Regions from separate parts of the Streptococcus nasisuis genome, predicted to be linked through region 1. Evidence: predicted binding sites of a transcription regulator. Region 1 holds the regulator's gene; each other region holds the start of a gene.
What was found. The regulator Rex, encoded in region 1, represses fermentation and respiration genes when NADH is low (regulators of the CRP and FNR family bind a similar motif). The targets are predictions, from matches to a motif close to TTGTGAANTANTTCACAA.

Region 1 (10,233 bases):
GCCCACTTTTCAAATTTAACAGCCCACTTAAATAAAACTAGGAGTTACACTTGATTTATTTAGATAATGCAGCTACGACTGCCCTGTCACCGGCTGCCCTAGAAAGGATGACGGAAGTCGCTGCAGACATCTATGGCAATCCGTCTAGCATCCACGGTGCTGGTCGCAAGGCTAATCAGGTTCTCAGACAGGCACGACAGGATATAGCTGATATCTTGTCGGTCCGTCCTGATAACTTAATCTTCACATCTGGAGGCTCTGAGGCCAATAATTTAGCCATTCAAGGCTATGCTCTGGCCCATCAAGACAAGGGCAAACACCTTATCACTACTGCCATTGAACACCATGCAGTCCTCCATACCATGCAGTATCTGGAGGAACGTTTTGGCTTTGAAGTGACCTATATCCAGCCAATCGACCAAATCATCACAGCCCAGCAGATCAAAGATGCACTTAGACCAGACACCATTCTGGTCAGCACCATGTTTGCCAATAATGAAACTGGCCAACTGCTCCCTATCCAAGAAATTGGACAGTTACTAGCAGACCACCAGGCAGTTTTCCATGTTGATGCAGTGCAGGTCATGGGAAAATTGCCTGTCCAACCTGAAGAACTGGGAATTGATTTCCTATCTGCTGCTGCCCATAAATTTCATGGCCCAAAAGGTATTGGTTTCCTCTATTCAAGATTGCCTAAATTTGATGCACTCATACATGGCGGTAAGCAAGAAAATCAACATCGTGCAGGAACAGAAAACCTCCCTGCCATTGCGGCGATGGCCACAGCCCTCAAAGAGCAAACTGCTAAAAGGGACCAAGATCTTCAATACATCACTTCCCTAAAAGAACACCTCATCCACCACCTGGCCGACACTGACTACTACATCAATCAAACTGGCGACCACCTTCCTCATATCATCAATCTGGGCTTTCCTGGTCAACTCAATGAACAGGTTCTCATGCGCCTAGATCTAGCCGGAATCGCAGTTTCAAGTGGTTCTGCCTGCACAGCAGGTGTTGTACAAAACAGTCATGTCCTTGAGGCTATGTATGGAAAAGATTCTCCACGACTGAAAGAATCCATCCGCATCAGTTTCTCAGAAAGCAATACGACTGCTGATATTGATGCACTCATCACTGAATTACACAAGATAATAGGAGGATAAAATGGCATTTGAAAAAACTGTACGCTTAAAAGATTGTAACTTTACCTATCATATCAGCTCTGGTATCAAAAAATACACCCTACGTGACAATACCTTTGAGCAAACCAAGGCTGGCCACTATCAGCTGGAACGCCTACTAGAAGAAGTTCCCAATTCTGGGCAAGGTTTCCTCTTGAAAATTATCATCAACCAAGATTTGACTGGTTTTAAAATCAACATCACAGACAAGTCTGGTCTTCGTTTGATTAACATTTTCAAACCAGGCAGCAATCCAGTTATTCAGGAAAAATTCTACTTCCTCATGGATAGCCTGGTCGACCGAGATATATTTACAAAAGAGGCCTAAGATGATTGAAATCTACTACACTGATGCCTACAAACTAGAACGGGTTCAACAATTTAATAATCTGGATGAGGCTAAATTGGCCTTTGCAGGCTGTGTCACCCTACCAGATTATTACCCTGTTACCCGCATTCTCAAGGACGGACAAGCTCTTGACTTCCAAGGCACCGTCGGAGACCTCTATCGCTATTTTCAAACCCTATAGAAAGACCAAGTTGTTTGGTCTTTTTTTCAAATCAATCTGTTGATTTTTTCACAAACATAGACTAAAATAGAAGAAAGAAGTGAATTAACAAACAAGCTGATAGTGATGTTATCGGTTTTGCAATCCCTTGCAAATTTTTGATACGATTTACAAAAGATTGTGAAATCTATCTGACCAGTAACCGGTGTCCTACAGCTAGAAGGAGAAAAGAGTGAAGAACATAAAAAACGCTGACATCCCTCGGGCCACGGCTAAGCGACTTTCCTTATATTACCGCATTTTCAAGCGATTCCACGCTAGCAATATTGAGAAGGCCAGCTCAAAAGATATTGCAGAAGCTATCGGAATTGATTCTGCAACTGTCCGCCGTGATTTTTCTTATTTTGGTGAACTAGGTCGCCGTGGTTTTGGCTATGACGTCCAAAAATTGATGGAATTTTTTGCTGAAATTTTAAATGACAATTCCATCACCAACGTTATGCTCATAGGGGTTGGTAACATGGGACGTGCCCTACTCCACTATAAGTTCCACGAGCGAAACAAAATGAAGATTGTTATGGCTTTTGAGGCAGATGATAATCCAGCTGTGGGCACAGTTGATGAATCTATTCCAATCTATGCCATTTCTGAATTGAAGGAACGGATTGCCGAGGCTGATTCACAAACTGCCATCTTGACCGTCCCAAGTGTTAAAGCCCAGGAAGTAGCTGATGTGCTAGTTGAGTCCGGTGTCAAAGGAATCCTCAGCTTCTCACCAGTTAACCTCTCTGTACCAAAAGATGTGGTTGTCCAATATGTGGATTTGACCAGCGAACTGCAAACACTCCTATATTTTATGAGAAAAGGCGAATAAGAGAGCAAAACAGAGTTAGTTTCGACTAGCCCTGTTTTTTGATACTAAAATAATTCACTCTCTTCCCTGAAAGAATAATAGTCCTTCTGCCCGACAATCAGATGATCCAAGAGAACCAGACCCAAAGTCTCACAAGAATCCTTCAAATTTTCAGTAAAGAGCAAATCGTTTTTACTCGGCTGTACAGAGCCTGACGGATGATTGTGAACGATGATAATCGAGGTCGCCATACACTTGACTGCATAATGCAAAATCTCCCTGGGCTCTGCAATACTGCGATTGACACTGCCGATAAAGACTGTTTTTTGGTGGATGACCTGATTCTGAGTGTTGAGATAGAGGGCGACCAAATGCTCCTGCTTCTGCTGTCCAATCTCCTGAATCATTTTACGCCCCAGTTTTTCACTACCCAAAATACGATCGTTGAGCAAAATCTCAGACTGATTGATGCGCTTACCAAGCTCAATCATGGCCTTTATCTCAATCGCCTTGACCCGACCAATCCCAGTCAAGCTCTGCAATTCCTCAATAGACAAATCCTTTAGAGCCGCCAGATTTTCCAGCTGATTGTGTAGATTGTTGGACAAGATAGAAACCGGCTCCTTTTTTGTACCCGTACGGATGAAAATAGCCAGGAGTTCCTGGTTACTCAGGCGTTCCGGCCCCAATTCTAACAAGCGTTCACGGGGCATCAGTGCTTCTTCCTTAAAATCAATTTGATACATAAAATCCTCCTCACCTATCTGTTCGTAAAAAAATTGAAAAAAGGATAGAAATTCTACCCTTTTGACAAATCAATTTAGGCTCTTTGTCAACTGTAGTGGGTAGATGAAAAGCTAACACCTAGAGAGGACGAACTTCGTTCTCTCTTTCTTTATGTTCAAAGCAATCAAAATGCGTTTTTTAAAGTTCTCAAAGTTCCTGAAACCAAAGGCATTTCTTTTAATGACTTTGATGAGATTATTGGTAGCTTCCAGTTTGGCGTTGGAATAAGGCAATTCTAGGGCATTCAAAACCTTGTCTTTATCCTTTAGAAATGTCTTAAATACCGTCTGGAAAATAGGATTAACAGTGGTTATTTCTTGTTCAATTAGGTCAAAGAAATGGTCTGAGTTCTTCTCTTGGAAATGGAATAAGAGAAGCTGATAGAGTTCATAGTGCTGTCGTAGTTCCTCAGAGAAAGACAAGAGTTTTTCCAGGATTTCCTTGTTAGTCAAATGCATTCGAAACATAGGGCGATAAAATCGTTTATCATTGATTTTACGGCTATCTTGTTGTATCAATTTCCAGTAGCGTTTCAAAGCACGGTATTCCTGCGATTTTCTGTCGAATTGATTCATGATTTGAATACGGACACGGTTCATAGCACGGCTAAGGTGTTGAACAATATGAAAGCGGTCGAGTACAATTTTTGCATTCGGAAAAAGCTGTTTAGCAAGTTGATAATAGGGACTAAACATATCCATGGTAATCACTTTGACTCGATTTCTAACCTTTCTAGGATAGCGTAGAAAGTGGTTTCGGATGGTTGCTTGAGTTCTTCCGTCGAGAATGGTGATGACATTTAGGGAGTCGAAATCTTGAGCGATGAAGCTCATTTTCCCCTTCTTGAAGGCATACTCGTCCCAACTCATCACCTCAGGTAGGGTATTCCAATCCGTTTCAAACTTGAACTCATTGAGCTTTCTCATAACTGATGATGTTGAGATAGCTAGCCTGTGTGCAATATGTGTCATTGCTTGATTTTCGATGAGTAACTGGGCGATCTTCTGACTAACAGCGACAGATATTTGATGGTTTTTCTTAACAAGAGGAGTTTCAGCGACAGCCATTTTCCCACATTCTTTACACTTGAAACGACGCTTTTTAAGGCGGATAAGGAGTGGGTAACCAGCAGTTTCTAGGTAAGGGATTTTTGATGCTTTCTGGTAGTCGTACTTAGCCATTTGTCCCTTGCATTCTGGACATTTAGGAGCCATGTAATCCAAGTAACCGTGGAGTTCTAAGTGAGTTCCCATATCATATTCATCAGTGATAGTAATATTTTTGTCTTTAATTCTGAGAAAATTAGTGATAAGATTTAGTTGTTCCATATGAGTCTTTCTAAAATGATAGTTTGAGCACTTTTCATTATAGGTCATATGGGACTTTTTGTATATACTCAAAAAGGCTCCATAATTTCCATGGTGGTTTTACCCACTACAGAAATTATAGAGCCTCAATTTATAGTTGAACCTGATTATATGTTTGTTCAAAGTATTTGAGTGTTTCGCCATCAGCCTGGTCATAAGGAATCACTTCTTCTAAGTCGCCCTTAACAATGGTCCGCATGGTGGCAGCCAAGTCTTCACAGGTAACCAGCGTAATCTCATTTTGCCCTTCAACATCATCGATGACATAGACACTATCAGGCGTCACTGACTGAACACTTTTCACGTTATAAACGTAGATGTTTTCCTTGTCAGTCAAATAAATCTTCATCCCCTCTTTGGCATTTTCAAGAGGAGAAAAGAGAGTTTCACTGGCTCCAGCCATACCAAAAATATGGTGGCTGGCTAGCGAATAGTTGCCTTTACCCATTTCTTGCGTTTCTTTCATGGTGCCCGCTCCATACATGAGGGCAACGTTTGAAAGACCTTTGAAAATTGGCAAGTTAATCTTCAAATCTGGGATAGCAATCCCTCCAATAACTGGCAGCTGCTGCGCTTCCCACTGGGCCTTCATAACAGCTTCCGTAGAGATAGATTCTACTTGAGCAAAATCAAATGTAGTCTCCACCTCTTTATTACTAGCAATTTCTTCCTTGGATACTTTGGTTACCTGATACTTATTACTGTTCCAGGCAATCATCATATTGCGGATAGATGTGTTGAAAATCAAGGCTAGCGAGATGAGCATTAGGAGACCTATTGCAAGATTTCTCAACCATGACCCCAGTCTTGCTTTTCTTTTCTTATCCTTTGTCATTACTTATCCTCTTCTTCCGTATTTTCTTCGTCTTCTGCAGCATCAACCAGTGCAAAGGTCATGATTTTCGCTTCCTGATCCAGTCTCATTACCTTGACACCCATAGTCGAACGACCTGTTTGCGAAATATTGGCAACGCTGGTCCGAATAATGACACCTGTATCTGTAATCACCATGATGTCCTCAGTGCCTGACACCGTAATCAATCCAGCCAATGGACCATTCTTTTCTGCCACTTTCATGGTGATAATTCCCTTACCACCGCGACCTTTTGTCGGATACTCACTCGCAGGCGTCCGTTTGCCAAAGCCCTTCTCGGATAGCACCAGAACTTCCTGGTCATCGAAAATCATGGTCGCTCCGACCACCTGGTCACCGTCTCGCAGGGTAATCCCTTTGACACCCGTTGCAATACGGCTCATACCGCGGACAGCTGTCTCCGTAAAGCGTACAGTATAGCCAAACTTGGTTCCCATAATGACGTCTGCCTGACCATCTGTCAAGAAAACATTGATAAGTTCATCATCTTCTTTCAAATTCAGAGCCTTGAGACCATTTTGGCGGATATTGCCAAATTCGGACACGCTGGTACGTTTGACAATCCCCTGACGGGTCGCAAAGAAGAGATAATGGCCATCTTCCTGCTCCTTGGTCACATTGATAATGGTCTGGATGGACTCATTTTCCTCCAGTTTGAGGAGATTGACCACTGGCAAGCCCTTAGCGGTCCGACCGTATTCAGGAATTTCGTAACCTTTCAGACGGTAAACACGGCCTTTGTTGGTAAAGAAGAGCAGACGGTCATGGGTGCTGGTTGACACCAGTTCACGGACAAAGTCGTCGTCCTTGACACCTGTCCCCTGAACACCGCGTCCACCACGTTTCTGAGCGTGGAATTCATCCTGGGCCAAACGCTTGATATAGCCCTGGTTTGACAAGGTAATCAAGACATCTGCCTCTTCAATCAAGTCCTCGTCTTCTAGTGACAAGACCTCACCGACCATCAATTCTGTCCGACGTTCATCCGCATACTTGCGCTTCACTTCGTCCAGCTCTTCCTTGATGATGAGAATCACACGCTCTGGCTTGGCCAAAATATCCGCCAAATCAGCTATCAAAGCTATCAATTCATCATATTCAGACTGAATCTTATCACGTTCCAATCCTGTCAGACGACGGAGACGCATATCCAGAATAGCCTGGCTCTGACGCTCTGAAAGATTGAATTTGGCCATCAATTCTGCTTGGGCAATAGCATCCGTTTCCGAATTGCGGATGATACGAATAACCTCGTCTATATGATCCAGCGCAATCAGCAAGCCTTCTAAAATATGGGCACGTGCCTCAGCCTTCTCCTTGTCAAACTGGGTCCGACGGGTTACTACTTCTTTTTGATGCTCGATATAGGATTCCAAAATCTGACGAACAGAAAGGATTTTCGGAACACCATTTTGAATAGCCAACATGTTGAAACTAAAGTTAGTTTGGAGCTGGGTCTGCTTGAAGAGATTGTTCAAAATCACATTGGCAGAGGCATCACGACGCACCTCAATGACGAAGCGAACACCCTCACGGTTGGACTCATCACGGACCGCGGTAATACCGTCAATCCGTTTTTCCTGCACCAAGCGAACGATATGTTCTTGAACCTTGGATTTGTTGACCATGTAAGGAAATTCCGTTACGACAATCCGCTCACGGCCATTGCCATATTCTTCAATCTCCGTGCGCGAGCGCAGGGTAATCGATCCCTTACCAGTCTCGTAAGCACGGTGAATACCTGATTTACCCATAACCAGGGCTCCCGTTGGAAAGTCAGGCCCCGGTAAAACCTCCATAATTTCACGAGTGGTGACTTCTGGATTGTCCATAACCAGCTTGACCGCATCAATGGTTTCACCCAGATTATGCGGCGGAATATTGGTCGCCATACCAACGGCGATACCTGTCGTCCCGTTGACCAAAAGGTTGGGGAATCGTGCTGGCAATACCTCTGGCTCACGCTCGCTGGAATCATAGTTGTCCGCGAAATTAACGGTATTTTTGTTAATATCACGCAGCATTTCTAGCGCAATCTTGCTCATCCGAGCTTCAGTGTAACGCTGGGCAGCGGCACCGTCCCCGTCCATGGAACCAAAGTTCCCGTGACCATCAACTAACATGTGGCGATAAGACCACCACTGGGCCATACGGACCATGGCCTCATAGATGGCAGAATCCCCATGCGGATGGTATTTACCCATAACATCACCCGTGATACGGGCAGATTTCTTATGGGGCTTGTCAGGAGTGATTCCCAATTCATTCATTCCATACAAAATACGGCGATGAACCGGCTTAAGACCGTCACGCACATCTGGCAGTGCACGAGAAACAATGACACTCATCGCATAGTCAATGAATGAGCTTTTCATTTCGTTGGTCAGATTCACCGTCACTAAGTTTTTATCTTGCATTCTATGCCTCATTTCAACTGCATTCTTACTACTATTATACCATATTCTGGGGCTCTTTTCTGACTTGGGAATTGCTATGTAAACATTTTCAAGTCCCTATTTCCAAGTGACAAACCACAGGAAAAGTGCTAGAATGGAATGTGGTCAGGGGACAACATGCCCCCTAAATAAAACTAAGGAGATGTTTAGAAGATGACTGCAACTAAACAACACAAAAAAGTGATCCTTGTCGGTGATGGTGCCGTAGGTTCAGCTTATGCTTATGCCCTTGTCAACCAAGGTATTGGTCAAGAATTGGGTATCATTGATATCAATAAGGACCGTACACAAGGTGACGCGGAAGATTTGAGCCACGCTTTGGCCTTCACTTCACCAAAGAAAATTTATTCTGCTGAGTACTCTGATGCTCACGATGCTGACCTTGTTGTATTGACAGCAGGTTTGCCACAAAAACCAGGTGAAACTCGCCTTGAATTGGTAGAGAAAAACCTCCGTATCAACCAACAAATCGTTTCTGAAATCGTTAAGTCTGGTTTCGACGGTATCTTCCTCGTCGCTGCTAACCCAGTTGATATCTTGACTTACTCAACTTGGAAATTCTCAGGCTTCCCTAAAGAGCGCGTTATCGGTTCAGGTACTTCACTTGACTCAGCTCGTTTCCGTCAAGCCTTGGCTGACAAGATTGGTATCGATGCTCGTTCCGTCCATGCCTACATCATGGGTGAGCACGGTGACTCTGAGTTCGCTGTATGGTCACACGCTAACGTTGCTGGTGTGAAATTGTACGACTGGTTGCAAGACAACCGCGATATCGATGAGCAAGGTCTTGTTGACTTGTTTGTATCCGTTCGTGATGCTGCTTACTCAATCATCAACAAAAAAGGTGCTACTTACTACGGTATCGGTGTTGCCCTTGCCCGTATCACTAAAGCAATCTTTGATGATGAAAATGCTGTACTTCCATTGTCAGTTTACCAAGCTGGTCAATACGAAGGTGTTGAAGATGTCTTCATCGGTCAACCAGCTATCATCGGCGCACATGGTATCGTTCGTCCAGTAAACATCCCATTGAACGAAGCTGAATTGCAAAAAATGCAAGCTTCTGCAAAACAATTGAAAGATATCATGGACGACGCATTTGCTAACCCTGAAATCGCAGCTGCAATCAAAAACTAAGATAAAAAAGATGAGTTGATTTAGCTCATCTTTTATTTATCTCGCACATCATAGCGGAGCATGGCGATGCCATCTGTCACAGTTGATTCGACCAAAGTCAATGTCTGCTCTTCTGCTAAAAAATCAAAGAGACGAATGCCATTTCCTAAAATAGTTGGTATAATCCCGATAATAAAATGATCAATCAATCTTTCCTTAAGACAAATTTGAACGAGTTGAGCTCCACCAAACAACCAGATATCTGAACCATCTTCTCCTTTCAACTTTTTGATTACATCAACAATATTTGAAACAAAGCGGACATTGTCATAGCTGGGCTGTTGATGGCGACTAGCAATGATAAACTCCTTCTCCTCATATCCCGCAATCATTTCCAGAGGACAATCTTCTAGTGATTTTCTGCCCATGATAACCGTATCACACGATTTGAAAAAAGCTTCATTATCAAACTGCAGACTCGTATCATAATCAGTTGTTCCATGCCCTTGTATCCAATCGTAAGAACCATCCGTTCTGGCGATGTAGCCGTCTAAACTCATGGCAATATTTAATACTAACCGACGCATAAATCTCCTTTCAAAAGGCAGAACCCTCAACAAATACTGAGGGTTCTTTGTATAGCTATTTTGATTTGATATAGTTGATACCGTCGGCTTTTGGTGCCACAGCTTTACCGAAGAAGGCAGACAGGGCAATAACGGTAATCAAGTAAGGTGCAATTTGCAGGTAAACGGTCGGAATATCTTTCAAGCCTGGCAACTGGCTACCTATAACCGCCAAACTTTGTGACAAACCAAAGAAGAGACTGGCTAACATAGCACCAAGCGGATTCCATTTACCAAAGATAACAGCGGCCAAGGCAATGAAACCTGAACCAACGATGGTTGTCGCTGAAAAGTTGATGTTTACCGATTGAGCACTTACTGCTCCTCCAACACCGCCAAGGAAACCGGCAATCAATACACCCGCGTAACGCATAGCATAAACGTTAATACCCAGTGTATCAGCCGCTTGTGGGTGCTCACCAACTGAACGGAGACGCAAACCGAATTTCGTTTTATACAGGA
Region 2 (10,233 bases), 1.0 Mb from region 1:
TAGCCATGCCTTCCATGCTGGCATTTTCACGTGGATATTCGTCTGTGTCAAAGACGAGTGGATCGCCCTTGCGTTGCGGAATCAGGACTGGTACGATTTCGTCTTTGAATTTACCTGCCTTGATAGCAGCGACAGCCTTTTCCTGGGAACGAACCGCAAAGCTATCCTGATCTTCACGGGTAATATTGTACTTGTCTGCGACATTCTCCGCAGTAATCCCCATATGGATTGGCTCGAAGGCATCCGTAAGTCCATCTTTTAGCATGGTATCAATCACTTTGCTATCACCCATGCGGGAACCCCAGCGCTGATTTTGAATAACATACGGCGTCTGGCTCATATTTTCCGTACCACCTGCAATGACAACATCTGCATCTCCCAAAAGGATAGCTTGAGCTGCTAGGCTGATGGTTTTCAGACCAGAACCGCAGACCTTATTAATGGTGAAGGAAGGAGTCGTTACAGGCAAGCCAGATTTGATACTAACTTGACGTGCGACGTTTTGTCCAAGACCTGCACCAAGTACATTACCAAAAATCACTTCATCCACCAAAGTAGGATCAAGGTTAATTTTTTCGAGTGCGCCTTTGACAGCAGTTACTCCCAAATCAACAGCAGATATATCTTTTAAACTTCCACCGTAACTGCCAATTGGTGTTCGAACAGCTGCTACAATTACTGCTTCTCTCATTTTTTTCTCCCTTCCTAATACGTAAAGAATCCTTGACCAGTCTTACGACCAAGTTTACCAGATTCCACCATTTTTTTAAGAAGTGGAGCTGGACGGTATTTTGGATCCGCGAAGCCATTGCTCAAGACATTCATAATAGCCAGCACCACATCCAGACCAATCAAATCTGCCAAGGCAAGCGGTCCAATCGGATGGTTGGCACCCAGTTTCATGGCTGTGTCAATTTCTTCTGCACTGGCAACGCCTTCTCCCAAGACAAAGATTGCTTCGTTGATCATTGGAATCAGGATACGGTTGACCACAAAGCCATAGGAATCCGCCACGCGCACTGCTGTTTTATTGATTTTTGCAGTGACTTCTTCTACCGCAGCAGCTGTTTCTGGAGAGGTTTGAATGGCACGAATAACTTCGACCAATTTCATAAGAGGAGCTGGGTTAAAGAAGTGCATACCTAGCACCTTGTCCGGACGACCTGAAGCGGCAGCAATATCGGTCACAGACAGGGAGGAGGTATTGGATGCCAGGATGGTTTCTGGAGCTGTAATCTCGTTTAATTGTTTAAAGATGCTCAGCTTGATATCGCGGTTTTCAGTCGCTGCTTCCACCACCAATTGCACATGTTTGGCATCCTGGTAATCTGTCGACGGGATCAATCGTGCATAGGCTGCGTCTGCTTCTTCTTGGGTCATTTTTTCTTTTCCAACAGCACGATCAAATTGTTTCTTAATACCTGCTAGACCACGTTCAACAAATTCTAATTTAATATCATTGAGATAGACAGTGAAGCCTGATTGGGCAAAAACCTGAGCAATCCCGCTGCCCATTTGACCAGACCCAATGACCATAACATTTTTAATTTCCATTATACTTTTTCCTTTCCTTTCGCCCTAGAGCCAATATCCTGGGAGCAGGAGATTCCCCACTCCCGGATAAATTGCTTACACTTAGAAAATCATTTCTCTTTTCAAATGCCTTGACCAGCAAATCTCCAGTGGAGGTTTGCGGCTTGTCGCCTTGAGCTGAGAGATGGATTTTCAGTGAGTTTTAGACGAAGGCACCGATTCCAGTCAATTCACGCGCCACAATCATGGCATTGATTTCGTGTGTTCCTTCATAGGTGTAAATAGCTTCCGCATCTGTGAAGAAGCGAGCAACTTCTGTTTCGTAGGTAATACCGTTACCGCCGCAGACTTCACGAGCCAGGGCTACTGTTTCTCTCATGCGGAGAGAGTTGTGGAGCTTAGCCAGTGAAGAGTTGAGCATTTCTTCTGTGCCAGATTCTTGGATTTCGGCAATTCGTGCGGAGTAAGCAATGGCTGCCTGCACATTTGCCTGCATACGAGCCAATTTTTCCTGTACCAATTGGAAGCCACCGAGTTTGCGGCCAAATTGTTCACGAGTTGTGGTCAAGCGCAGAGCTGCATTGAAGGCACCAGCCGCTGTACCCATGGCAATGTAAGCAACGTCTGCGCGTGTGCGAACGAAGATTTTCGCTACATCGCCATAGCCGTTGATATTGACAAGACGGTCTGCTTCAGGAACTTCCACATCTTTGAGTGTAATGTGACCATTGTTTACGATACGGAGGGAAATCTTGTGCTCCACGTTTTCCACAGAAAGACCTGGGCTACCTTGTTTCACCATGAAACATTTGATTTTCTTGGTTTCCACATCGCGGGCAAAGATTGGAATAAAGTCTGCTGTCTTAGCACCACCAATCCAGCGTTTTTCGCCGTTCAATACCCAGACATCACCCTTACGCTCAGCTGTTGTTGCAAGACCACCTGCAATGTCAGAACCATGGTCAGGCTCTGTCAAACCGAAACAGGTCTGTGCTTCAAAATTACGAACTGGTGTACCAAAGCGCTCAATCTGCTCCTGGCTACCACCAATGAGAATCGTATTGTAACCAAGTCCGCCATGCACTGTGTAGAAGGTTGCAACAGACGGATCGAAGCGAGCCATTTCCAGGTAGAGGAAGGCGTTGTAAAGCTCACCAGCCTTCCAAGATCCTTCGCGACCAACGAACAAATCTGGGTGAGTCATAATTTTGGCTGCTGCAAATGCTCCCAGGATTTCTTCACGTGGAAGCAGGGCTTTTTCATAGCTGTCAATCAAGACTGGACGAACACGTGCTTCTAATTCTTGGCGCAAGTGTTGCAAGACTTTCAGTTCACCCTCCGTCAATTTTTCGGCATAACCGAACAAATCTTCTGGGTACAACTCTCTAGCTAATTCTTTAACTGACATGGTAATAGACTCCTTTTTGTATTTTTTGCTTTGTGTAAAGCGTTTACATTTTGTTGACAACATTATAATATAACGAAATTACATAAAAATCTACTTAATAAAAATTAATACGACTATAAGTGAAGATTATAGAATTTCACAAAGTAGGAAAACACAAGAATCCTTACCATTGCTAACTTTGGAAAGCATAAAAATAGGAAGAACGGAAAGTTTGTGAAGAAAAAAGCAGACCGGATTCTGAATCCAGCCTGCCAAAGAGGAAATTGGCAGTGTCTTAAAAATTAGAGGTGGAGTTTCTTCAAGACATGCTCTGCTTCTGTAAAGATTGTCTCGATAATGGCCTTGGCAGGCTTGATGTCATTGACCAGACCAGCAATTTGTCCAGCCATGAGAGAGCCGTTTTCAGCATCTCCCTCCTTGACTGCCTTGGCAAGAGCCCCCATGGTGATTTCTTCCAGATCATGACGGGAAGTAGCTTGAGCCTCTATTTCCAGATATTTGTCTGTCATAGCATTGCGGATACAGCGTACCGGCGCCTTAAATTTGCGACCAGTCACGACAGTTGAAGTGTCTACCGCATCCAGCACAGCCTGCTTGTAGCTATCTGGTATCGGGCATTCTTCTGCCGCGAGGAATACGGTCCCCATCTGCACCCCTTCTGCTCCCAGGGCAAAGGCAGCGACCACACCATGGCCATCTGCCACACCACCTGCACAAATCACAGGAATATCTAGAGCAGCAGCCACCTGTCTCGTCAGGGGCATGGAAGCCATTTCGCCGATGTGACCACCTGCTTCCATCCCTTCAGCCACTACAGCATCACAGCCCAATTCCTGCATTTTGAGGGCCAGCTTGACACTTGGAATAACTGGGACCACCTTGATGCCAGCTTCCTTGAGACGAGGCATATAGGGTTTCGGTGTACCTGCACCTGTGGTCACGACCTTAACCCCTTCTTCAATCAGGACTTCCACAATCTCTGCCACATTGTCCATCATCAACATCAGATTGACCGCAAACGGCTTATCCGTCAGGGCCTTGGTCTTCCGAATTTCCTCTCGGACCTCATCTGCCGTCATGCCACCTGAGGCAAGAATACCCAGACCACCAGCGTTTGAGACAGCGCTGACCAATTGGTGACGAGAAATCTGAGCCATGGCTCCTTGGAAAACGGGATACTGGATACCCAACAATTCTGTAACACGATTCATCTTGCATGTTCCTCCTGTTTCGTTATCTTTGTCACAATCATACCAAATATTGAAACCCTTTTCAATCCTTCTTCTATTACAAAATCTTATGTCAACCATAACAAATTGTAATGTGTCTGGACTAGCCTATTTTGGCGGGATAACATTGGCCTGACCAGCTATGACCTTGACACCATCCTGATTGGTCACGATAGTCTCCAAGGTCAACCAGCCCTTGTCATCAATGGCTGTAATGGTTGCGGTCGCAGTCAAGGTATCCCCGATTCCAACGGGTTTGAGGAATTTCAACTCCTGCCCCAGATAGATGGTGCCAGGACCAGGCAGATACATGCCCAAGACGGTTGAAATCAAGGAAGCACCCAACATGCCATGGGCAATCCGCTTCTTGAACATGCCCTGTGAAGCCTCAACTTCGTTGACATGGGCAGGATTCAAATCACCTGAAATCCCTGCAAAAAGGATCACATCTGCCTCTGTAATGGTCTTAGCAAACTGACCCGTCTGCCCAATTTCAAATACTTTTGTCATTGTACTACTCCTTTTCGTCATTTTATTTATCCTCAATGAAAATCAATCTAGCCACCAGCAGAACTCTATCACTAACTTATTTCAAGGCGACAGGCTGAAAGGCTCTTGACAAGGGATGGTTTTGATTTTCGAAGAGTATTAGTTGATTTTTTATTATTTTTTACTATAATGGGGTCAAAGAAAGGGTTATTATATGAAATCATATCCTATCCACTACCATACACTGAAAAATGGTGAGCGCCTAGCCTATTCAAGAACTGGGACTACTGGCCCAACCTTGATTCTCCTGCATGGCAACCTGAGTTCGTCGGTTCATTTCTACCAGCTGGCAGAGGCTCTGGAGGGAGACTTTCAGCTAATTCTTCCAGACATGCGTGGCTTCGGGCATTCCAGCTACCAGCAGCCTGTCCATTCCCTGCAGGAATTGGCTCTGGACTTGGTGGAGCTCATGGATGCGCTGGCAATCCCTAGCTATGCTATCCTTGGTTGGTCCACAGGCGGTGGGGTTGCCTTGGAAATGGCTGCGCTAAAACCACAAGCCGTTGAGCAGGTATTTCTCCTCGCATCCATCGGCATACAGGGCTACCTGTCTCCTAGCGATATCAATCGACCTCAATTAGGCCTGCTGCCGCTCCTCATCCAGACCAATCGGGCCATGGCCAAGTGGAATCCCGTCCTGCAGAAGGTCGAGTTGGCCTTACAAAACCGTGACCAGCGTATCCTCAAGAAAATAATGGATCCCCTCTACCAACTCTACCCGATTTCTGAGCAGGATTACCAGACCTATATGGATGCCATGTGCCAGCAGCAAAACTACTCTGACATCTTTATCAACCTCTTCACCTTCAATATGACCAATCAGACAAACGGCCTGGTCGCCGGAACCAACCGGATTCAAGATGTCACCTGTCCGGTCATCATTATCCACGGGGACAAGGACAAGGTTGTTCGTATGGACTCTGCTCTTCTGACCTATCAGACCTTGAAGCAACAGGCCCAGCTCTATGTCATGGATGCTGGTCACTCTATCCAGACAGACCAACCTAATCAGCTAGCAGACATTCTAAGAAAACATCTCCTCTAGCGAACAAGCCACATTGGTAACTTTCCCTATTATAGACAAGGAGCTGGGCTTAAGCCCAGCCCTTTTTACTCATCATGGGTTTTATAGAAATCCATGAGTTTTGGTATTACTTGTTGGCGGGACCTCTTGCTGACAAAGAGGCCGATATGGCCGGAATCATAATAGACAGTCTCCGTATCTTTTGAGCCAACCAATTTCGGTAATGGTTCAGAAGCCAGAGTCGGCACTTGGTCATCCCGATTGGCAATGATATTGAGCAATGGCTGCTTGATATTCTTGAGATTGACCGTTTCATCACCGATTTTGAGTTCGCCCTTGACCAGCTTATTATCATGGTACATGTCATTGGTAAACTGACGAATGGTCGCTCCAGCCTGGGCAGGGCTATCAAAAATCCAGCTTTCTAGGGCCAAGAAATTGGTCATGGCTTTTTCATTGTCCAATTTATCAATTAAATCCAAATATTTATTGGTGGTTAATTTGATAGGCGATAAGAGCAAGAAACCGTTGTTCATGACTTCTCCAGACAGGTTGCCATAGGCTTCGACCATACTGTCTGCATCCATATATTTGCCCCACTGGAAGAGCAACTTATCACACGGAGAGAAATCAATCGGCGCCACAACAGTCACCAGATTCTTGACCAAGTCAGGATTGAGGGCTGTAAAGATAGTCGCGAAATTGGCTCCCTGGCAAATGCCGAAAAAGTTGATTTTATCGGCACCAGAATGGTCCAAAACAGCCTCCACACAGTTGCGCATATAGCCCTGGATATAGTCTTCCATAGTGATATACATGTCATCCTTGGTCGGATACCCCCAGTCGATGACATAGAGATCCGCCCCCGCATTGAGCATATCTTCCACAAAGCTATTGCCCTCCTGCAGGTCTAGCATGTAGTATTTATTGACCAGGGCATAAGAAATCAGGGTCGGCGTCTTGAGCGGTCGTTTTACTTTTGGTTTGAAATGATAGAGGACCAACTTATCCTCTGCGTAGATGACTTCTTTTTCCGATACGCCACCTTTTGGTCGTTCCAGCTTGGTCAAGGTTTCAATGCCCTTAATCAAGCGTTGTTGGGATTCCAGGGCATCCTGGATATTTTTCTTCGGTATGGTAAATAATTCCTCAAACATAGGCCATCTCCCTTCTTACTTATTTGCTGTCAGCTTTCTTGCTGGGCTTGGTCTTGGCAGGCTTGGCCTCTGCGCCTTGCTTGATGTCCTTGAGTTCGCGCTTGAGCTTGGTCACTTCGCGTTTCAACTCTTGAACCTTTTTATACAGGCTGCGCGCATCACTTTCTAGGACAATCGGCAGGCCTTTCAGGACTAATTCCAAGAGTTTATTGCGAGCAATGACAAACTGCGCATTGGCGGTACCAAATTTGGCCAAGAGTTGAGAAAATTCATCTGAGTAGAAATATTCTTGTAAGGTTTTTTCTACTTCATTAGACCAATGATGATAAAATTCCTTGTATGTTTGCGGTTGCTCACCCTTTTTAACCAATTCAGCAAATTCTTCCATTAAAGTTTTAGCCCGATTTTTGGTTACTTGGGTTAGTTTTTGCTGGAACTCTACACTTGTTAGGATTAACTGAATACTATTGTCAATAAAGGCATTCTGAGCCTCTATCTTTTCCGTATTGTTGCCCATGCCCGGAATGCGCAAGAGCGGCGCTACTGTCTGCTCATACTGGCTCTTCCACTGGTCAAAGAAACCAGCCAGCTTGTCTGGATCTCCGTTGGCACCCTCGACATAGAGACGACTGAGGTCAAAGAAGGATTCAGCCCACGGCCCCAAGAATTGAGACCAGTTATCCTTGAGCGCGCCGGTCAGCTTATAAGGCGCTTCTAGGATTGAGCGCAGCTGGGCAGGAATATAGGGTTGGACAAAATCAGCATAAAATTGCTGGCCATCTGACATCCACTTGTTGACCCATTCCTTACCATCTTCTTCAAATGGCTTCGAATAGAGGTCACGAAGGTTGTCAAAATAGCGATAAAAACTAACAAAATGCTTGTTGGCATCCATCATTTTGACCAAGGTTGCATAAGAATCCGAATCAAGGGCATCATAGAGACGGGATGGATTGAACTGGTTGCGGTAAAATTCCAAATAGGTATTCATATCTGGAAATTGGGAAATGTAGTTGCCCAGAGGTCCTTCTTGGTAGGCCTTTTGAATCTGTTCTATCCAGTTAGACTGAAGTTTGTTCCAAGAATCCAGGGCAGGATTGGTCATCCCAGTTTGGAAGGGCATGGTAAATCCATTGGTCGGATTCAAGGATTTGAGATAGTCAGTGAAGAATTGCTGCTGGGCGGTCAAAATATCTGCCATACCTTTTGGGCCATCTTCAGCCTGTTTTGGTATCAGACTTTGCCACTGCTCAGCCATTTTCTTTTGAGCCTCAAACCACTGATTGATCATATCGTATTGGGACATAAGATTCCTCCTTATAAGAATTCGGTCAATTCCTGGACCGTCAGGTTAGACAAGTGGGACAGTCTACCTACAATTCTTATCTTATTATAGAGAGTTTTCGATTTCAAGCTGTCATGCTCTAAATGCAACTTAGAGTTTTTTATAGCAACTAGTAGGCCAACTAATACATAAAAATAATACGGCGCTCACAGTTAGCTTTCTATACTCAGTCAAATTCAAAAAGAGTGGATATAGGTTCGTTTTCTTAATAGACAAAAACATATATAAGATTGTTTTTATTAAAACCTAGCTAAGATGTCTATTCGCCTCTAGAGATTTCCAAAGATTTTCTCTAGAGGTCTCCCCCTCTTTCAGAATGGTTAGAGTGAATTTTGCTGGGTTTGAGCAAACAAAAAGCAGGCTTATCATCAACAAGCCTGCTGTCATTCGTTATCATTCTTCCTTACTCGTATGTCGCTTGCCAAGGTCCTTAGCTTCTTGCTCCGACATGCTAATCACTTTTGACCAATTGGTATTCTTAGGCATATTATCCTTGGAATACCAATAAACATCCGCCTTTCCATTACGGGCAATATAGACGACCGGAGCCAATTCCTGACTTGCTTCCGTGCTTGGATTAGTCGCTTGCTGGCTGGATGCAGATGCTGTCGTCGAGCTACTTGCCATTTCAGTTGGTACCAGAATAGGCTTGGCTGTCCCCGTCAAGTAGTCAATCTCCGCATTCTTAGAATAATTCTCCAAAACGACCCGCGTAATGCCATAGGCATCGACTATCTCTTTTTCACTACCCAGCCGAATCTCCAGTAGATTCCCAGCCTGATCTATGCCTACGTATTGGAGCTCAATCTGGCGTGGCACCAATTCATCGCCTCTATAAATCGGAGTTACCCGATAATCCAACCAATAGTTAGGATGGGTTGCCAGCCAAGAATCCAGCCGATTTTCATAAAAAAGCATGCCTTCAATGTTGGTATCCTTGGTCCCTTTGTAATGACCACTATTGGTCCAGGCAGTCAGAGGAACCAAATTTTCACCCTGGTCGGTCAAGCCGCTAAACTGGTAGCCGATTAGGTGGCCACGATTGAAGAGATAGGCCTTCTTCCCACCCTTGTTATAGGTCAGTTTGTAATTGTGCCAGCCTACAGGATTGTATTTTATCCGAGGCTCCCTCTGCTTCTTGGGTTCATCCTTATCCTGCAATTGAATATGGGCAAATGTCGCACGCCTGAGATGGTCAAATTCTCCAAGAACCAACTGCTTCTGACCTGTAAAAGGAAGTAATTGCAAGCCCTGGTAGTCCACTTGATTGGCCAGGGTCACAGGCCCATTGCCGAAAAAGAAAATCACCGTCAGAATACCAAGGATGAGCCGAAAAATACGCCGTTTCATACATACTCCTCCTTAGGATAAACGAAATCTGTCTATCATTAGTATATCATGAAATCGCTTCATATTCACGACAAAACTGAAACATCTTGGTCTGCTTAGCCCATCGTATTTCACCGTTTCAATCCGCCACTGCTGCCAGCCCCTAAACCGCACTGCTCCCTGTTGGTCCGTCCGATAAACATCCATTTTTTCATGTGCAAATCGCTCCAAGGTTTCTTGATGAGGGTGCTTGTAGCGGTTATTTACCCCAGCCGATACCAGGGCAATCTTGGCCTTGATATGGTCCAAAAATTCAGGATAAGAGGAGCCTTTGGACCCATGATGTCCCGCTTTTAAGACATCGACCGGCAGAGTGGGATAGGTCTCCACCAGCTCCAGCTCACTCTGCTCCAAATCCCCCGTAAAGAGGAAATTGGCCTGCAAGAGCCTGCCGTAAAGCACGATAGAATCATCATTGCCACCATCACCTGTGAGCTTGGGATAAAGCACCTCCAGATGAGAATCAAAAATCGGCAATCTATCTCCAACCTGCACCACTCTGACAGGCGCATTGACAGCCCTCAACTTCTCCACAAAGTCCGCATCGGTCACACTTCCCGGGGACACATAGATAGTTCCAATCTCCACAGCCTTGGCTA
Region 3 (10,233 bases), 410 kb from region 1:
ATGGGGCCCACATTCAGACCCTGCTCTTGACTTTCTTCTATCGCTATATGCGTCCCTTGGTCGAGGCTGGTAAGGTTTATATCGCCCTGCCACCGCTTTATAAGATGTCCAAGGGTAAGGGTAAGACGGAAAAGATTGCCTACGCTTGGTCAGATGGTGAATTGGAAGATTTGCGCAAGGATTTTGGCAAGGGTTCGATTCTTCAGCGCTACAAGGGGCTTGGTGAGATGAATGCTGACCAGCTTTGGGAGACAACCATGAACCCTGAAACGCGGACCCTCATCCAAGTGACCATTGATGATTTGGCACGAGCAGAGCGGCGCGTGTCTGTCCTCATGGGCGATAAGGTTGAGCCACGCCGTAAATGGATTGAGGATAATGTCAGGTTTACCTTGGAAGAAGTAAGTGCATTTACTAAGTAGGAGTTGTTATGCTTGAAAAAATTGAGCGTCTGATAAGCGAAATCAACCGCATTCATTTGGAGTATTCAAAGGATTATTTTGAGACTGGCAAGGTCGAGAAAATCAATCTCAAGCATACCTTTGCCAAGGTAGCAACCAAGCCTATCTTGTCTTACCGCCTTAACCTGCACGAGTCCATCAATGATTACTTGATGAAGGCGGATGTGGATGATATTCGTTTTGTATATCGTGTCAAGACCTCTGAGTCTATCCTTGATAAAATCCAACGGTTCAAGGAACGGCAGGAAGGCTATCCAGTAAATTCTATTCTCAATGATATTTTCGGTGCTCGCATGATTTTGAAATCCGAAGAAATTGCTCAAGTCATGGAGAAGCTAGATGATTGGCAAGAGGAATATGGTCTGAAAAACTGGTATCTGCGTGATAAGGACGGCTATATCGGTATTCACATCTATTTCAAAAATAAGAGCAATTTCTACTACCCGTGGGAATTGCAACTCTGGGACGAAAAAGATATGGAGGGAAATATTGCCAGTCATATCAAGTACAAGCGAAAGTTTGTGGAGTAAGAACTACGGTTTTAGAAAATAAGTTGGGGCTGATAGATTCGTTAGATTTAGCAAAGTCAGAGGAAAAAATCAGTAAAGAAAAAGCAAAGAGATTGTTTGAAGAGAATAGTTTGGCGGATAAGAAGGCTGGTAGGTTTGAAACGCTATCCTTTATCCACCAATTTCTCTTTGAAGATATTTATGACTTTGCCGGCAAGATTCGAATGGTCAATATTGCCAAGGGTGGCTTTCGATTTGCTCCGCTCATGTATCTGCATTCATAGTTGGAGACGATTGAACAAATGCTTCAGGCGACATTTGACGAGACGTTGAAAAATACGTAGAGATGAATATAGCTTATCCCTTTTGTGAAGGAAATGGTATATGGGTACATTGTACCCGCTCCGATAAACAAGTCAAATATGAGACTCTGGTTGGACCATTTGCTAAAAGCAGAGCTAGGCAAGGTCATAGACTGGTCAAAAGTTGGTAAGGAAGATTATCTTCTTGCTATGGAAAGAAGTCTTATACGAGATATGGTGATTAAGTATATATTGGGAAATGCTTGGACAGGTGATATTGATAGTAGAGAACTGCATATGAAAGGTATCGACCATTCCTGCTACTACGAAGATTACAATCTTTATCGGACAGAAGATTTGTAAACGTTCATATCATTTCAACGAGGTGTTTCATACCCCTGAGAATAAAATTAGTGACTATTCTCCGTAAAAAACTAAGATTAAGGAAAAAGAATGAAAAAAAGATTTACAAAAAAACAGGCGGTTCAAGAACTTCAAAAAGGCTATCAAAAGGCAGAAAATCTCTTAAAGGATGATGCCAAGATAGAGACGTTTTTGGAGAAAATTGAAAGAAAACTCAAGTGGATCCCATTTTTAGCGCAGGAATTTAAGAACATTCCTATCATGATTAGCATGGTGAGAAGTTATTTGAAACGGGATTACACCAAAATTCCTAAGCGGACCATCCTTGCCATTGTCAGTGCCTTAATTTATTTTCTGTCGCCAATTGACGTTGTGCCAGACTGGATTCCTTTCTTTGGTCAAATGGACGATGCTCTGGTCATTGCCACCTGCTGGAACTGGGTTAACAAGGATATTGAAGACTATCGCGCTTGGAAGAAGACACGCTCGGTTGGGAATGACTAGAAATAGTCTTTGAAATTGGCTAAGAAAAACGCAAATCAGAACGCTAGCGAGCCTAGCGAGCCAATTCTGACACTTTCCGCCGGGTAGAGAGAAAGGGAGTGGGAAAGAACTCGACCAGTCTAAAAAGAGTTCGTCTTCCCACCCCCGCACAGTTGATTAGGTCAGATTTGGAGTGTGAAACACGAACAAATCTGCCAATCAACCACTGCGCTGAGATGTTGACACGAACTCTGAGAAGCGAGGCTGGACTTTCTGCCCAGACTCTTCGAGAGAATTTGAAAGACCCTGGGCTTTCAAATTAGCCATGAAACTGCGTAGCAGGTTGCCGGCGTCCTAAGCACTTAAGGAAAAGTGCCAAAAAAGAAAGATAAACTTTCCGACAAGAAACAAAGAAAGGAATGTTCAGCTAGTCTATCTAACTGAACACGGGACTAAATGTCTAGGAAAAAAGATAAAACTATCTAGACGGAATCGTCATTTCTGGTTTTCCTATTTTCTACGACATTTTTCGCAAGCGAATCGTCCCTTTGTATCTTAATTTATGTCTAATATTCAACACATGTCCCTCGAGGACATCATGGGAGAGCGTTTTGGTCGCTACTCCAAGTACATTATTCAAGAGCGGGCTTTGCCGGACATTCGAGACGGTCTCAAGCCTGTTCAACGTCGTATTCTTTATTCGATGAATAAGGACGGCAACACCTTTGACAAGGGCTACCGTAAGTCTGCCAAGTCAGTCGGGAATATCATGGGGAATTTCCACCCACACGGTGATTCCTCTATTTATGATGCCATGGTCCGCATGAGTCAGGATTGGAAGAACCGCGAGATTTTGGTGGAGATGCACGGAAATAATGGTTCTATGGATGGTGATCCACCGGCTGCCATGCGTTATACCGAGGCTCGTTTGTCTGAGGTGGCTGGCTATCTGCTAGCGGACATTGAGAAAAAGACCGTGCCATTTGCCTGGAACTTTGACGATACGGAAAAAGAACCCACTGTGCTACCAGCTGCCTTCCCTAATCTCTTGGTCAATGGTGCGACGGGAATTTCAGCTGGGTATGCGACTGACATCCCGCCGCATAATCTAGCGGAGGTCATCGATGCCGTTGTCTATATGATTGATCATCCAACAGCTAGCTTGGACAAGCTCATGGAGTTCTTGCCTGGACCAGACTTCCCAACAGGTGCCATTATCCAAGGGGCTGATGAGATTAAGAAAGCCTACGAGACGGGTAAGGGTCGTGTAGTGGTTCGTAGCCGTTGTGAAATTGAGAACCTCAAGGCTGGCAAGAAACAAATTGTGGTCACAGAAATTCCTTACGAAGTCAATAAGGCGGTCTTGGTCAAGAAGATTGACGATGTTCGAGTCAATAATAAGGTGCCGGGCATTGCAGAAGTGCGTGACGAGTCAGACCGGACGGGCTTGCGAATTGCCATTGAACTGAAAAAAGATAGTGACGAGCAGACCATCCTCAATTATCTCTACAAGTACACGGATCTGCAAATCAATTACAACTTCAACATGGTGGCCATTGACAACTTTACCCCGCGTCAGGTTGGCTTGCAGAAAATTCTGTCTAGTTACATAGCCCATCGTCGTGAGATTATCGTTGCTCGGTCGAAATTTGACAAGGAAAAGTCTGAGAAACGCCTGCATATCGTTGAGGGCTTAATTCGCGTTATTTCTATCTTGGATGAAGTCATTGCTCTCATCCGTGCCTCTGAAAATAAGGCTGATGCCAAGGAAAACCTTAAAGTCAGCTATGATTTCTCAGAAGAACAGGCCGAGGCGATTGTGACCTTGCAGCTTTACCGTTTGACCAATACGGACATTGTCACCTTGGAAAATGAAGAAAATGCCCTGCGAGAACAAATTGCGACTCTTGCGGCCATTATTGGTGATGAGAAAACCATGTTCAATCTGATGAAGAAAGAATTGCGTGAGGTCAAGAAAATCTTTGCCAATCCGCGTCGTTCGGAATTGCAGGACCAAGCAGAGTCTATCGAGATTGACACGGCTAGTCTCATTGTCGAAGAGGAAACCTTTGTCAGCGTGACCAAGGCAGGTTATATCAAGCGGACCAGTCCACGTTCCTTCAACGCCTCTACGCTGGAAGAAATGGGTAAACGGGACGATGACCAGCTGGTATTCTTGCAACAGGCTAAGACGACCCAGCATCTCTTACTCTTTACTAATCTGGGCAATGCCATCTACCGACCTGTCCATGAATTGACGGATATTCGTTGGAAGGATATTGGCGAGCACCTCAGCCAGACCCTGATGAATTTTGACAATCATGAAGAGATTATCTACGCTGAATTGGTTGAGAATTTTGAAGAGGGGACTTATTTCGCGGCGACCAAATACGGTCAAATCAAGCGCTTTGAGCGGAAGGAGTTCACACCTTGGCGGACTTACAAGTCCAAGTCAACCAAGTATGCCAAACTTAAAGATGACGAAGATGTGGTTATTACTGTATCGCCTGTAGATATGGACGACATCATGCTCATCACTGAGAAGGGCTACGCTCTGCGATTTAACATAGAAGAAGTGTCAGTCATCGGTGCCAAGGCTGCCGGTGTCAAAGCGGTCAACCTCAAGGATGGTGACACCGTAGCAAGCGTCTTTATCAGCAATACTAGCTCGATTTATCTCTTGACGCAGCGCGGTAGTCTCAAGCGGATGGCGACTGATGATATTCCTGTGACCAGTCGTGCCAAGCGTGGTCTGCAGGTCTTGCGTGAGCTGAAGAGTAAGCCCCACCGTGTCTTTGCGGCCGGTCCAGTGCTGACGGACCAGGGTGATTTCGACCTCTTTAGCACGGCAAATGAAGATGAAACGACAAGTCAAATCCTTCACGTTCAGTCCAAAACAGGCAAACTCTATGAGATTGATGTGACCCAGCTCAGTCTGTCCGAACGCACCAGCAACGGTAGCTTTATCTCAGAAACCATTTCTGATGAGGAAGTGTTGACTGCTTGGGTCAAATAGGAGAAAAAAAGTGAAGAAGAAATACCTTGTACTCCTGATTCTGATAGCAGTTATGGTTTTGACATTGCTTGCCATGAAGAACTTTCCTGCTTTTGAGGAATGGCTTCATCAGCTGATTGGTTGGTACTAAATTCTGTGAAAGTGTGAATCACCAGAAACTGTAATGAACAAAAGAAAGCGTGCCACTGAGAAGACCATTTTGGTCTTCTCTTTTTATATATTAAATAGAAACCTTGGTAAATCATGCTTTGTATATGGTTTTTATGCAATGAATAAGTTTGAGCTAGAGAGTCTATATATAAATAGTGGAAAGAAATAGAAAAAACTTGTCAGAAAACAGAATATTTTGTATAATATAGTTACTTTATAAAGAAACTTATTGAGGTGAAGGATGTTTTCAGGGGAGCGTTTGCGAGCGATTCGTTTGGTCAATGAGATGACGCAGGAAAATCTGGGGAAGTTAGTTGGTGTCGGGAAGGTGACGATTTCTAAGTGGGAATCGGAGACGACGGTTCCCAATGCTAAGCATTTGCGGGCGTTGGAAGAAACATTTTTGGTGGAGATGGGATATTTTGATGCAGATTTTGATCTATTGTCTGTCTACCATCAGTTGACCAGTGGTCATCAAGGTAAGGTGAAGCGTTACTCACAGCGTTTGTTGGAGGAACAAGAACAGTCTGTACAATTTGTGGCCTATCAGGTTCGAACAAATATTTTGCTGTCTGCAGGAACTGGTGAGATCTTTGAGGATGAGTTTGAGACAGAAACGGTCTATTTTGATAGAGAGATGGACCATGACGTGGCGACTTGGATTAAGGGTAATTCCATGGAGCCCATGTTCCAATCAGGAGAGGTAGCACTTATCAAGGAGACTGGTTTTGATTATGACGGTGGTATTTATGCCATTGTCTGGTTCGGCCATACCTATATCAAGCGTGTCTATCGGGAAGAAAAAGGTTTCCGTCTTGTATCCATTAATCCAGACCATCCGGACAAGTTTGCCTTTTATGAAGATCAGCCCAAAATTGTTGGAAAGGTTGTTGGCCATTTTATGCCATTAGTAGTATAGGAGGGGATATGGGGCTGATTGATTATTTCAGGGAGCCGATATCAGATATTGCCTTTGTTGATATGAAGTCCTTTTATGTCTCGATAGAATGTGTTGAACGTGGTCTAAACCCCTTGACAACTTCCTTATGTGTCCTCAGTCGAGATGGCCACTCAAATGGGTTAATCCTAGCAAGCTCGCCTGTTTTTAAGCAGGTATTTGGTCGCGATAATGTCGGAAGGACTCATGAATTGCCTTTATCTACACTTTGAATTGAGTTGCATTTTAGCAACTCATTTTTTCTACCATTTGTCAAGTCCATCAAGGTATTTGACGAAAAATATTTTGAGTTCAATAGTCAAAATAAGGAAATTGTTTTCTTTTGGACTAAAGTTTAGTGAAAAAAGTGTATACAAAACCAACACCTTATGTTGAAATTTTTTGATAAGGTGTTACAATGATAGAGCATAAACAGTTTTATCGATTTTGGGTTGAAGCGTAATCGTAAAGTTTGTTATGCATAATGAGGTAATACATTGTCCGAATGAGTCGATGTATGGAGGCAATCGTGTGTGGCTTGGTTGAAGTCGTTTGCGATTGTCTTTTTCGTTTCTCATAAAAGTCTGCGATATGGCAAGGATTAGTGTGACTAGCTGAAGCGATATTGTGAATGCACTTGAACAGAATCTTTCTAGCGTAGGGATTGCCACGCTTGGTAATGTGCTCCTTAGCGAGGAAGCTTCCAGATTCATAGTGTCTTAGGTCAATACCGATAAAGGCATTGATTTGATTGGCAGACTGAAAACGGCGAATATCTCCCAGTTCGCCAATAATACTTGTTGCAGTCGTCTCAGCGATACCAGGAATAGAAAGCAGAATCTCATATTCTGGTAATGGCTGAGCTAGTTCCACCATTTCGTCTAAGACAGTTTGTCTCTGTTCAGAAAGTCTAAGCAATTCTTTTGCATAGTAACGCACCTCTTCCATGATCGGAGAGGTTTTCTTAACGGCACAATAAGATTGATTAGCTAGTGCTGTCAGCTTCTCAACTAAGTAAGCCACACGCTTGTCAGAAATCCGTTTTGAAGTGGACAGACGGATGCTCTTTGAGAGTTCATCCTTGCTTAACTCAAGCACGAAGTCCTTGCAAGGAAAAGCTATAACTAAGTTCCAGTATTGTTCCCCAGTTGGTGTTGACAAGATAGTTTCCAATTCAGGGAAAGTGACCTGTAAGACCTTGTGCAGGCGGTTTTTAGCTCGAACGATGTCCTCAGTTAAGTTCTGATAGAATCGACTGAGATCCCGCAAGTTTTGGTAGACTTCTTCTTGGACATACGTCGATTTACGATTCAGTACAAACTGAGATTGAGCTAGTTTTTCGGCGTCAATTTGATCTGTTTTTCTCACACGCAAGCTATCCAGTTGCTTCTTGGCTTCTAAGGGATTGAGTCGTGTATAAGCGTAGCTATGTTCATCCAGAAAAGCTTGAAGACGACGAGAATAGACGCCTGTTGCTTCAAAGATGATTTCTGGCTTGTGGACGGTTTTCAAATCGCCAAGTAGCCGAGAAAAGCCAATGGCATCATTGGACATGGTGTAGTTATGAACCTTCTCGCCGTTGACTAGAATGGCTACTTCTGAACTTACCTTACTCACGTCAATCCCAAATACTACTCGCATGATATTACCTCTTTGTCTTGAATGATTCCTTGTTTTAGTGATGTCATTTTCAATACTCGACGTCTGGCGTCCCACATACTTTGATAACATTCTTTCTAAAACAGGTGCCTTGCCAGTTTTTGATGCGACGTCTAGCGTCAAAAGAGTTCTCGACTTAACAAGACACCTCTACTTTATCATAAAGAAAAAGTAGTGAGTACTTTCTCCCGTCGGAGATTTCCTCACTACTAATCTTAGTATGTTTTTGATCTTAGTCAATTCAATTGGGTTGAAATCCGCTGAATTTTGATTTATAGGCTGGGAACAATTATATATTTAGTCGAAACCAGAATAGGCAAGAAAGATTTCCGATGGAGTTTTGGATGCAACCATTTACAAAAGTTCTTGAATCTGAATTGGGACATTCATTAGTTGAGATGCAAAAGAGTAGGAAGTAATTTTATAAAACAGGCTATTTTAGAGAGTAACGGAAGTTTTAAATAGCTCAATCAAATGGTATAAACTATAGATGCTAAATTATTAGAATAGTGTACCAAACTTCCGTATCAAATTTTGTATCTCAATGTTTCAATATAGAAACAGTATATGTTTTATAGCATCTTATCATGTGTTTTTTTTAACAAACTATTGCAATTTGAATGGAAATCGCGTATAATTAAAATACAATATATCAATAAAATAATTAAAAGGAGTAGCGTATGTCAACATTTTATGTACCTTCTGTAAACCTAATTGGTCGTGGTGTTATCAATGAATTTGGTACACATGTGGCAGAGTTGGGTTTCAAAAAAGCACTGGTTGTGACGGATCATTTTATTGCCTCAAGCGATATTTTGCCGAAAGTTACGGCATCATTAGAGGCAGCATCGATAGATTTCGTTGTCTTCAAAGAAGTTGACCCAAATCCTTCTACGAAAAATGTATACGATGGTTTAGCAGTTTTAAAAGAAAATGAGTGTGACTTTATTGTTTCTGTGGGTGGAGGATCACCTCAGGATGCAGCGAGCTGTATCTCTGTTATGGCAACAAATGATAAGTCTCCACAAGAACTTGAAGGTCTCCATAAATCAGATCATAAAGGTCTACCTGTAGTAGCGATTAATACAACTGCAGGGACATCGGCTGAGATTACCATTAACTATGTCATCACTGACGAAGAACGCAAAGTAAAAATGGTTATGGTTGACAAAAACAGTCTCGCACTCATGTCGGTTAATGACCCAGAGCTCATGTTAACGAAACCAGCTGATTTAACTGCCGCAACTGGTATGGATGCGTTAACACACGCTATTGAGGCCTTAGTAACACCAGGAGCTTACGATGTAACAAAGAAACTTTCCATTGGTGCTATTGAATTAATCAATGAACACTTGCCAAAAGCAGTAGCTGATGGTCAGGATATTGTAGCACGTGAAGCTATGGTGAATGCAATCTTCCTGGGAGGGATGGCCTTCAATAATGCAGGACTTGGCTACGTACATTCGATGGCTCACCAGCTAGGAGCTGTCTACCACTTGCCACATGGTGTTTGCTGTGCGATGTTGCTCCCAATTATTGAACGTGAAAATGCAAAACGAGTTCCAGCTGCCTTCCGAGATGTTGCCAAGGCATTCGGTCTAGTAACAGTTGGTAAGACTGATGAAGAATGTGCAACTTTTGCTATTGAGAATATTGAACGACTGTCAGAAACAGTAGGTATTCCAAAAAAATTAACAGAATTAAACATCAAGGAAGAGGAATTTGATTTTGAATACCTATCTAAGAACGCTCTCCTAGATGCCTGTGCACCAGGGAATCCATTTATGCCAACTTTAGAAGAGACAATAGCTTTTTATAGAGAATTGTTCTAATACATATCTGAACATTAACAAAGACCTGTGGGTAACTACAGGTCTTTTTGGATAGAGTGTAGTTTCGAATGTGCCCTTATATGGGACTTCAAATTTGAATGTTAAAAGAATAAAAAGTAACAAATGTTAGAGAGTTAGTGTAGCGATAAAGAATCAACAGTCAAATTAACGAGTTGAATGATCGAATCAATCACATTCGTGTGTAAGAAACTAAAGTTTTTCAAACATGTTCGATTAATTTTCAAAGTAGAAGAATGATTTTCCTCTCGCTGACTAAACTACTTAAGTTGAGGGCTTTCAAGAATTTCACTAATAGAACAAAAACGGCAATAAAGATTAAATCGTGGTATAATAAGAATTAGTTATATTTCTCGAATAGCTATCAGCCACGATATATTTCAGCCAAAATTTCACCTAAAATAAAAAAAAATTTTCAAAAGTTTACCCTGATTTTGAACTTTTGACTATTAAGAAAAAGGTAAAGTATTGGCATATGAACTGTCATGGTAATCGAAATTTTG

Region 2: the regulator Rex is predicted to act here: its motif matches at 4,172-4,189, upstream of AB1F57_RS09810 (nitronate monooxygenase).
Region 3: the regulator Rex is predicted to act here: its motif matches at 8,468-8,485, upstream of AB1F57_RS06780 (iron-containing alcohol dehydrogenase).

The regions. Positions count from the first base shown of each region.
Region 1 covers NZ_CP162268.1:918,727-928,959, reverse strand. Annotated here, with positions in the region: gene AB1F57_RS04725 (ribose-phosphate diphosphokinase) at 1-35, shown strand, start outside; gene AB1F57_RS04720 (cysteine desulfurase family protein) at 51-1,166, shown strand; gene AB1F57_RS04715 (DUF1831 domain-containing protein) at 1,168-1,512, shown strand; gene AB1F57_RS04710 (DUF4649 family protein) at 1,514-1,714, shown strand; gene AB1F57_RS04705 (redox-sensing transcriptional repressor Rex) at 1,926-2,567, shown strand; gene radC (DNA repair protein RadC) at 2,612-3,292, opposite strand; gene AB1F57_RS04695 (ISL3 family transposase) at 3,404-4,660, opposite strand; gene AB1F57_RS04690 (class A sortase) at 4,791-5,534, opposite strand; gene gyrA (DNA gyrase subunit A) at 5,534-7,990, opposite strand; gene AB1F57_RS04680 (L-lactate dehydrogenase) at 8,183-9,166, shown strand; gene AB1F57_RS04675 (dihydrofolate reductase family protein) at 9,199-9,732, opposite strand; gene AB1F57_RS04670 (ABC transporter permease) at 9,788-10,233, opposite strand, start outside.
Region 2 covers NZ_CP162268.1:1,939,278-1,949,510, forward strand. Annotated here, with positions in the region: gene AB1F57_RS09795 (acetyl-CoA C-acetyltransferase) at 1-691, opposite strand, end outside; gene AB1F57_RS09800 (3-hydroxybutyryl-CoA dehydrogenase) at 706-1,554, opposite strand; gene AB1F57_RS09805 (acyl-CoA dehydrogenase family protein) at 1,736-2,941, opposite strand; gene AB1F57_RS09810 (nitronate monooxygenase) at 3,223-4,152, opposite strand; gene AB1F57_RS09815 (MaoC family dehydratase) at 4,279-4,680, opposite strand; gene AB1F57_RS09820 (alpha/beta fold hydrolase) at 4,874-5,764, shown strand; gene phaC (class III poly(R)-hydroxyalkanoic acid synthase subunit PhaC) at 5,830-6,900, opposite strand; gene AB1F57_RS09830 (poly(R)-hydroxyalkanoic acid synthase subunit PhaE) at 6,920-8,206, opposite strand; gene AB1F57_RS09835 (DNA/RNA non-specific endonuclease) at 8,639-9,595, opposite strand; partial or broken gene AB1F57_RS09840 (DNA internalization-related competence protein ComEC/Rec2) at 9,704-10,233, opposite strand, start outside.
Region 3 covers NZ_CP162268.1:1,333,045-1,343,277, forward strand. Annotated here, with positions in the region: gene parE (DNA topoisomerase IV subunit B) at 1-422, shown strand, start outside; gene AB1F57_RS06745 (GTP pyrophosphokinase) at 431-991, shown strand; partial or broken gene fic (protein adenylyltransferase Fic) at 1,015-1,635, shown strand; gene AB1F57_RS06755 (YkvA family protein) at 1,726-2,139, shown strand; gene parC (DNA topoisomerase IV subunit A) at 2,681-5,134, shown strand; gene AB1F57_RS06765 (XRE family transcriptional regulator) at 5,526-6,203, shown strand; partial or broken gene AB1F57_RS06770 (DNA polymerase) at 6,212-6,439, shown strand; gene AB1F57_RS06775 (IS110 family transposase) at 6,660-7,862, opposite strand; gene AB1F57_RS06780 (iron-containing alcohol dehydrogenase) at 8,561-9,712, shown strand.